Regions from separate parts of the Pseudoflavonifractor sp. genome, predicted to be linked through region 4. Evidence: predicted binding sites of a transcription regulator. Region 4 holds the regulator's gene; each other region holds the start of a gene.

The links. The regulator Rex, encoded in region 4, represses fermentation and respiration genes when NADH is low (regulators of the CRP and FNR family bind a similar motif). The targets are predictions, from matches to a motif close to ATTGTTAANNNNTTAACAAT.
Region 1: the regulator Rex is predicted to act here: its motif matches at 744-763, upstream of ACOX7T_RS10410 (flavocytochrome c).
Region 2: the regulator Rex is predicted to act here: its motif matches at 1,193-1,212, upstream of ACOX7T_RS11840 (glycerol dehydrogenase).
Region 3: the regulator Rex is predicted to act here: its motif matches at 648-667, upstream of adhE (bifunctional acetaldehyde-CoA/alcohol dehydrogenase).

The regions. Positions count from the first base shown of each region.
Region 1 is NZ_JBMNPX010000012.1:17,730-19,930, forward strand. It holds gene ACOX7T_RS10400 (DUF1836 domain-containing protein) at 1-87, opposite strand, end outside; gene ACOX7T_RS10405 (hypothetical protein) at 366-638, shown strand; gene ACOX7T_RS10410 (flavocytochrome c) at 856-2,201, shown strand, end outside.
Region 2 is NZ_JBMNPX010000016.1:32,959-35,159, reverse strand. It holds gene ACOX7T_RS11840 (glycerol dehydrogenase) at 31-1,122, opposite strand; gene ACOX7T_RS11835 (hypothetical protein) at 1,363-2,201, shown strand, end outside.
Region 3 is NZ_JBMNPX010000026.1:21,944-24,144, forward strand. It holds gene mnmE (tRNA uridine-5-carboxymethylaminomethyl(34) synthesis GTPase MnmE) at 1-510, shown strand, start outside; gene adhE (bifunctional acetaldehyde-CoA/alcohol dehydrogenase) at 868-2,201, shown strand, end outside.
Region 4 is NZ_JBMNPX010000013.1:31,082-33,282, forward strand. It holds gene ACOX7T_RS10840 (iron-containing alcohol dehydrogenase) at 1-141, shown strand, start outside; gene ACOX7T_RS10845 (nitroreductase family protein) at 187-690, opposite strand; gene ACOX7T_RS10850 (redox-sensing transcriptional repressor Rex) at 929-1,564, shown strand; gene ACOX7T_RS10855 (hypothetical protein) at 1,582-2,201, shown strand, end outside.

The DNA.
Region 1 (2,201 bases), on a different contig from region 4:
CATGTACAGACCGATATCGGGGAACGCGTCCCACTCCTGGGGCCGCTCCTCTGCCAGGCGCCGCTTCAGTTCTTCTATCTCTTCCATGTGCGGTCCTCCCCTGTTTGTTGGTCGTTTTAAAAACGATATAACAGCATATTGAAACCAAGGTTACGTGGATTCTTCGTCATTGTATCACATACCTTCTGTCAAAGTAAAGGGCAAAAGTGTCTGAAAATCCCGCTTTTCGGTCGCATAACACAATTATGTCTGTTTTGTTGTCCGTGCCGCCGGTCTTGTGGACACCCACGCTCCGTGATATAATTTTTGCAGTATATCCTGCTGCATAGGCCAATCCATTTGTCTGTCGTCGGGAGGGATATGTCATGTTATTGGAACTGTTCGGCTGGTCGGAGCTGACCAGCACCTACTCCTCCGAGGAGCAGGCCCGTGTCCGCAGCGCCCTGTCAGGTCAGGGCATCCGCTACAAGCTCAAAACTGTCAACCGCTCCAGCCCCAGCGCCATCTCCCCCAGCCGCCGGGCCTATACCGGCACCTATGGCGAAAATCAGTCCCTGTCCTATGAGTATATGTTCTATGTAAAGAGGGGCGACCTGGACGCCGCCCGGGGTGTCTTGGGTCTCAGCAGCAGCCTGTAATGTACCTGCTGAACCCGCCACAGATATATACCGCCTGAATATACCGCCGCCGGAGACACTTTGCCCACTGTCTCCGGCGGCGGTATTGCGTTCATTGTTTATATATTTGTTAAAATAATAACTTGTATTTATTCCGGCCGGCGCTATAATAGTTTATTGTCGGAAGTGCTCAATTCCGATTAAATCTCATGAGGACCCACATGAAGGAGGAACGAACGTGAAACGGAAGAATTTCAAGCATGCTCTCTGCGCTCTCACCAGCCTGGGCCTGTGTCTCTCCCTGTTGGGCTGCTCCCCCCAGCAGGCGGCCACATCCCCTACCCCCAGCCCCTCCCCCTCCCAGTCCCAGCAGGTGGAGGAGAATGTCCCTTCCCTCTCCCAGCCTCTTACCCCCGGTGATTATGAGGTGTCCATCTACGGCCACAACGGCGTCATCGTAATGGATGTGTCCTTCAGCGAGCAGCGGATTGAGGATATTCAGGTCCGCGAGCACACCGAAACCGCAGGCATTGGCGACACCGCCTTTGACTCTGTGATCCCCGCCATTCTGGACGGCCAGACCCTGGATGTGGACACCGTAACCGGTGCCACCATCACCAGCACGGCGATCATCTCCGGCGTGACGGAGGCCATCACCATGGCCGGCGGCAACCCGGACGATTTTATGCGCGCTGTAGAGGATAATACGCCCGGCGAGACCATCGAGAAGACGGCTGATGTGGTGGTCATCGGCTCCGGCGCAGCCGGCATGGCCGCCGCCCTGGAGGCCCGCCGCGCAGGCGCTTCCGTTGTCGTGCTGGAGAAGCTCCCCCATGTGGGCGGAAACACCTATATCTGCGGCGGCATCATCTACGGCACCGGCAGCCAGATCCAGGCTGAAAACGGCCTCTCCGATGACAGCCCCGAGGCCCTTGCCGAGTACTGGATGACCCGGGCGGAGGGCAACGCGGACGCCGACCTGCTGAAGATGGTGGCCGAGCACTCCGGCGAGACCATCGACTGGCTGGTGGAGAACGGCGTGGAGTTCAACCCCACCCTCTCCTCCCCCGGAACCGCCGGTGTTCTCCGCGGAATCAAGACCGATAACGGCGGCGTCGGCCTCATTGTCCCCATTGCCAACACCGCACAGGAGGAGGGCGTGGAGATTCTGTTCAACACCACCGCTCAGGAGCTGGTGGTGGAGGACGGCACCGTGTGCGGCGTGACCGCCACCTCCGGCAAGGATACGCTTCACATCTCCGCCAAGGCGGTTGTTCTGGCAACCGGCGGCTTTGACGCCTCTTATGAAATGGCCCAGAAGTACTCTCCCGAGCTGGCCAGCCCCATCTCCTACTCCTCCCCCGGCAACGTGGGCGACGGCATTGTGATGGCCGAGGCCGTGGGCGCCGATACCGTCTTTAAGGGCGGCGTCATCGGCTTCCGCGCTGTTCCCGGCGTCACCTACCGCGATCCCATCAATGGCCTGCGGACGGCCAACTGCCTCAGCGTCACGGCTGAGGGCGAGCGCTACACCAACGAGACCATCGACTACCCCATCTTCTATCAGAACATGAAGAATACCGG
Region 2 (2,201 bases), on a different contig from region 4:
AGGCCTGCTGTACTATTGCTTTTCTGTTTTTTACTTGTACTGACGGCCCAGGGCGTCGGCGGTGAGGATAGCGGCGTACACCTTGTCGGCGGTGACCTCCATGGGCATGTTGTGGATGGTCTCGCCGGGCACGGAGGCGGCCTCGGCCACGGCGCGGATCACCTTGGGGTCGGCGTCGGCCAGGCCCAGATCGGCCAGGGTGGTGGGCAGACCCACGCTCATGCAGAAGTCCAGTACCTCTTCGATCTGCTCCATATCGGCGTTCTGGAGCACCAGCTGCACCAGGGTGCCGAAGGCCACCTTCTCGCCGTGATAGAGGCTGTGGGTCTCGGGGGCCACGGTGAAGCCGTTGTGGATGGCGTGGGCGCCGGCCAGGCCGCCGGACTCAAAGCCGATGCCGGAGAGGTAGGTGTTGGCCTCGATGATGTTCTCCACGGCCTTGGTGCACACGTGGTTCTCCACGGCCAGCTTGGCCTTCAGGCCGTCGGACAGCAGGGTCTCGTAGCAGGCGCGGGCCAGCACCAGGGCGGCGTTGGTGATCTTGCCGCCGGCGCAGGTGGAGGCGTTGGAGTCCGCGGTGGCCTGGGCCTCGAAGTAGGTGGCCAGGGCGTCGCCCATGCCGGACACCAGCAGACGGGCGGGGGCCTTGCTCACCACGTCGGTGTCCACCAGCACCACGTTGGGGTTGGCGGGCAGCCACAGGTACTCCTCAAAGACACCCTCGTCGCTGTAAATCACGGACAGGGCGGAGCAGGGGGCGTCGGTGCCCGCGATGGTGGGCACGATGACCACAGGCTTGCCGGCGTAGTGGGCCACGGCCTTGGAGGTGTCGTGGATCTTGCCGCCGCCGATGCCCACCACCACGGTGGCGCCCAGCTCATCCAGCTGGCTCTTCAGGCGGTTGATCTCGTTCTTGGAGCACTCGCCGTTAAAATACTCAAAGTGGACGGTGCAGCCCGCGGTCCTGAAGCTCTCCTCCACCTGTCCGCCCACACGCTGGTAGCCGGACTTGCTGATGAGCACGAAGGCATGTTCGCCCAGAGGACGGGTGTAGGTGCCGATATTGCTCAGCTCGCCCTGACCCTGAATGTACTTTCCCGGCGCAATGATGATGTTGGCCATATGTCAGCTCTCCCGTATTTCATATTACGCCCCGCTTTCCCGCAGTGCGGAGCCAAAAGCAGTATATTCCTTTGATAATTATTTGTCAATCTCTTTGCTTCTTTTTCTCTCCTGTTCCGTATGCAGCCCTTCTGTTAACTTATGTTATTGATTCGAATTTGGAAAAAATATAAAATATAAGAAATTATATCCTGTGAGATGGCTCACACTCTGCAGGATATGGGAATGGGAGGTACTTTTATGAAGAAAAAATTTCTGTCCCTGTTTCTGGCCATGGCTCTGGCCCTGGGCCTGGCCGCCCCTGCTCTGGCTGACGCCATGGGCGAGACCCGGGTGGGCTTCCGCTTCGGCGAGACCTTTTACTCTTATGATGCCCCTGCCAGCGGCGCCGGCTGGAGCTATGACGGCGACTACACCATGACCTTTAACGGGCTTAATATCGCAACCCCCGACAATCCCTATGGCGACAGCGGCTATTTCCAGCTGTGTAATCTGGACAAGCCCTTTACCTTTGTGCTGACCAGCGGCACGAGCAACAGCGTCAATACCATGGATTCCATCTATAAGATGGGCAAGACCCTGGAGGACCAGCCCATGGTGACCATCCAGGGCGGGGGCAGTCTCTCCTGCCACCAGCTCACGCTGGGCGACCTGACGCTGACTGACGCCGCTATCACCGCCACCTATTTCTCCTGCTTCAAGCTGACCCTCTCCGGCGGCTCCATCACCACCACCGGCCTGACTGTAAACGACAGCTATACCCTGAACAGCGGCAGCATCCTGGTGGAGCGGGATGAGCCCGCCTTTGAGGGCTTCCGGGTGTATATGGACGATACGGCCGCGGCCAGCTCCCTTGTCTCCCAGTTCAAGGACCAGTACGGCAAGCCTCTTCAGCTCAAGCAGGAGACCTTTGACTGGGGCACCCTGACCAGCATTTATGACAGCGCCGGCGAATACGTAACCTATGCCGTCTGGACCGGCGGCGGCGTCACGCCCCCTACCCCCGCCAAGACTGCCTATGCCTCCACCCAGTCGGTGAAGGTGGACGGCGTGGCCGTGGAGTTCCAGATGTACGCCCT
Region 3 (2,201 bases), on a different contig from region 4:
GTGGAGCGCAGCCGGGCCGCACTGGCAGAGGCCGGGCTGGCCCTGGTGCTCATTGACCCCGCCGGCGGCGTGACGGAAGAGGACCTGGCCATTCTGGAGCAGGCCCAGGCGGCTGCGGAAAAAGTGATTGTGGTGCTCACCAAGGCGGACCTGCCGGACCGGCGGGACATCGGCTTTTCCCTGAAGGGGGAGAAGCGTCCTCCTGTGGTATCCCTCAGCGCCAAAACCGGGGAGGGACTGGAGGAGCTGGAAGCGGCTGTGGCGGCGCTCTTTCCCCGGGGAGAGGAGAACTGGGGCGAGCTGCTCACCAACGCCCGGCAGGCCGAGGCGGCGGGGAGAGCGCTGGAGGCAGTGACGTCCGCCGGTGACGCCCTGGCCGCCGGGATGCCGGCCGACGCCGTTTTCTCCGATGTGGAGGCGGCTCTGGACGCCCTGGGGGCCCTGACCGGCCGCTCGGTGCAGGAGGATGTGACGGACCGTATTTTTTCCCGATTTTGTGTGGGAAAGTGAATATAAAATGGAAAATGCCGTATAAAAACGAGGGCAGGGGACCATACCTGCCCTCGTTTTTTATGGCAGAACAGATAAAATACAGGGCACGAAAAAGTTTGGTTCGTCAAAAAGACGGGAGAAAAAAGATTGCAAAAATTGATAATATTTTAACAAATAAAAAGAGTTTTTTCTGAAAATAGTTCTCAGATATATACTTTCAATAGAAAATAACAAACCTTTCGGAGCACAACGCCGAAAAAATAATGCAGTTTTCACATTGACAATATTTTAACGAGTAGGGTATAATTCGCATCGTTAAAAAAATATCAAATGAGCGGACCCACTGCTCTCACCATTCTTGAGGAGGCTGCACAGATGAAAGAGCAGAAGAAGGCAACCGCAATCATCGATAACGTAGAGGCTCTCGAGGCGAAGATGTCTGCCATGCGGGAGGCTCAGAAGGTATTCGCCACCTACACCCAGGAGCAGGTAGACGCCATTTTCCTGGCTGCCGCCACCGCCGCCAACCAGGCCCGTATTCCTCTGGCCAAGATGGCCGTGGCCGAGACCGGCATGGGCGTTGTGGAGGACAAGATCATCAAGAACCACTACGCCGCTGAGTACATCTACAACGCTTACAAGCACACCAAGACCTGCGGCGTCATCGAGGAGGATAAGGCCTACGGCGTGAAGAAGATCGCCGAGCCCATCGGCCTCATCGCCGCCGTCATCCCCACTACCAACCCCACCTCCACCGCCATCTTCAAGACCCTCATTGCTCTGAAGACCCGCAACGCCATCATCATCTCTCCCCACCCCCGCGCCAAGGGCTGCACCATCGAGGCTGCCAAGGTGGTGCTGGAGGCCGCGGTGAAGGCCGGCGCTCCTGAGGATATCATCGGCTGGATCGACGTGCCCAGCCTGGACCTGACCAACCAGGTCATGCGTGAGTCCGACCTGATTCTGGCTACCGGCGGCCCCGGCATGGTCACCGCCGCCTACTCCTCCGGTAAGCCCGCCCTGGGCGTGGGCCCCGGCAACACCCCCGTCATCCTGGACGACACCGCCGACATCAAGATGGCTGTCAGCTCCATCCTCCACTCCAAGACCTTCGACAACGGCATGATCTGCGCCAGCGAGCAGTCCGTCACCGTGCTGGCTCCCATCTATGACGCCGTGAAGAAGGAGTTTGCCGCCCGCGGCGCTTACTTCCTCAAGGGCGATGAGGTGGACAAGGTCCGCAGCATCATCCTGGTCAACGGCACCGTCAACGCCAAGATCGTGGGTCAGAGCGCCCACACCATCGCCAAGATGGCCGGTGTGGATGTGCCTGTGGACGCCAAGGTCCTCATCGGCGAGGTTAAGAGCACCGATCCCTCCGAGCCCTTCGCCCACGAGAAGCTGTCCCCCGTGCTGGCCATGTACAAGGCTGAGACCTTCGACGAGGCTCTCCAGAAGGCCGAGCGGCTGGTGGCTGACGGCGGCTACGGCCACACCTCCTCCCTCTATGTGGACCTGCGCGAGACCGAGAAGATGGCCAAGCACGCCGCTGCCATGAAGACCTGCCGCATCCTGGTCAACACCCCCTCCTCCCAGGGCGGAATCGGCGACCTGTACAACTTCAAGCTGGCTCCCTCCCTCACCCTGGGCTGCGGCTCCTGGGGCGGCAACTCGGTCTCCGAGAACGTGGGTGTCAAGCACCTGCTCAA
Region 4 (2,201 bases):
CAGGCCATGGGCGTGCAGGACGATGCTACCCTCCGGGACCTGGCTGTGCGTTCCACCTACTACGGCGGCCGCCGGGTGGGACAGCTCCACCCCATGGAGAAGGACGAGATTTATCTGGTCTACCAGCTGGCCAACCACTGAGAAAAGCGCAGCGGCGCCCGTAAGGGCGCCGCTGCGGCTTGATTGTCAGCCCTTCCAGAAGCTGACCTTGTCCGGGTCGTACTGGTCTGTTCTGGGCCGCTCCTCGGCGGGCCAGCCCAGGGCTACGATGCCCACGGGGAGCAGGGTGTCGTCCAGCCGGAAGTAGCGGGAGAAGCCCTCAACCCGCTCCGGCTTGGGGGCCACCGCGCACCAGCATGCGCCCAGTCCCTGGTGTACCGCCTCCACCAGCAGGTTTTCAATGGCGGCGGCGCAGTTGACGTACAGATACCCCTCGCTGGCCTCGGCGCTGCGGTCGCCCATGACCATGATGGCGGCCTGAGCCTGACGCATCATGCCTGTGTAGGGCTGGAGGGACGGGATGTCGTCCAGGGTTTTCCGGTCGGTGATGACCAGGAAACGCCAGCTCTGGGTGTTGCGGGCAGAGGGGGCGTTCATGGCGGCCCGGAGCAGCTCGGTGATGACCTCCTCCGGGATGGGGCGGTCAGTGTAGCGGCGGATGCTGCGGCGGTCAAACAGTTCTTTCAGCATAGAGGTTCCTCCTTGACGCATTGCGGATGGTGAAACAGAAAAGCGGGGTAGAGCTGATTTTTGACGCCATAATTATAGCATACGCGGCAAAAAAGCGAAAGGCAAAAGGGGTGCAGCGGGAAAGAGCGTGAAAAAAATTGACAAGTGCACGGTACTGGGGTAAACTAATAAAATAAGTACGAAACCCGCCTCACGGGAAAAATACAGCCAACGAAAACAGAGTGAGTGTGATGAAACGATGAGAAAGCAGAAGGTATCCAGCGCCGTAATCCGGCGTCTGCCGCGGTATTACCGCCATCTGAACGATCTCTTTCAAGCCGGTACTGTCCGGATTTCCTCCAACGCCCTGGGCAGCTCCATGGGCCTGACCGCATCTCAGATCCGGCAGGACCTGTCCTGCTTCGGCGAGTTTGGCCAGCAGGGCTACGGCTATAATGTAGAGAAGCTGCGGGGTGAGATCTCCGACATTCTGGGTATGAACCGCTCTCATACGGCGGTGATCCTGGGCGCCGGTAACCTGGGCCGGGCACTGATTGAGAACTTCCACTTTGAGAAGAACGGCTTCCAGCTGACGGCGGCCTTTGATGTGAACCCGGATATTGTGGGCAGCACCATCGGCGGCGTGACCATCCGCCATGCGGATACGCTGGAGGAGTATATGAAGGAGCATCCCACCAGCGTGGGCGTGCTTACCGTTCCCGGCCGGGTGGCCAATGGCCTGGCGGAGCGTCTGGTGGCCGCCGGCGTGAAGGGCATCTGGAACTTCACCAATATTGAGCTGAACCTGCCTGACGCCGGCAATGTGATCATTGAGGACGTGCACTTTGCCGACAGCCTGCTGGCGCTGAGCTATATGATTTCCGAGACAGACTGAGACCCCGGGAGTAAAATATGAGACGAATTGCGGCAGCCCTGCTGGCTATGCTTCTGCTGGCCGGCTGTGTGGCGGCGGTAGCGGCGGGCGGAAGTGCATCTGACCCGCTGCTGACCCAGTCCTATCTGACCAATACCTATATTCCCGAGACCGTGGCACAGGCGGACAAGGAGATCGAGAGCGGGCTCAATGGGGTCTACAATGACGCGCTGACCAAGCTCAAGACGCAGGCTGAGCTGTACCAGGCCCGGGCGGACGCGCTGGCCGGGGAGGGCGGGGGATATGCCGCCTCCTTTACCGAGCAGCGGTTCAAGCGGGGGGATGTCATCACGCTGGACACCGGCTCCAGCGGCATGCTGCTGGCCGGGTCCGCCACCATCTCTTACACCTCGGGCGGCGTGGTGGATATGACCACAGCCGCTGACGTGGCCTCCGGCACGGCCATGACGGCCCAGCACCGCTATCTGGCCGCGGAGAATACCATGTGCCAGCTGACCATTACCTCAGACACCGCTGTGCTGGCGCCTCAGGGGTTTTATTCGGTCACTAAAAGCGATGCCACGGACTACAACGAGCTGGCCAACGCCCTGAAGGAGATGGGACTGTTCAAGGGCGGCGATACGGCCTACGGCGATGG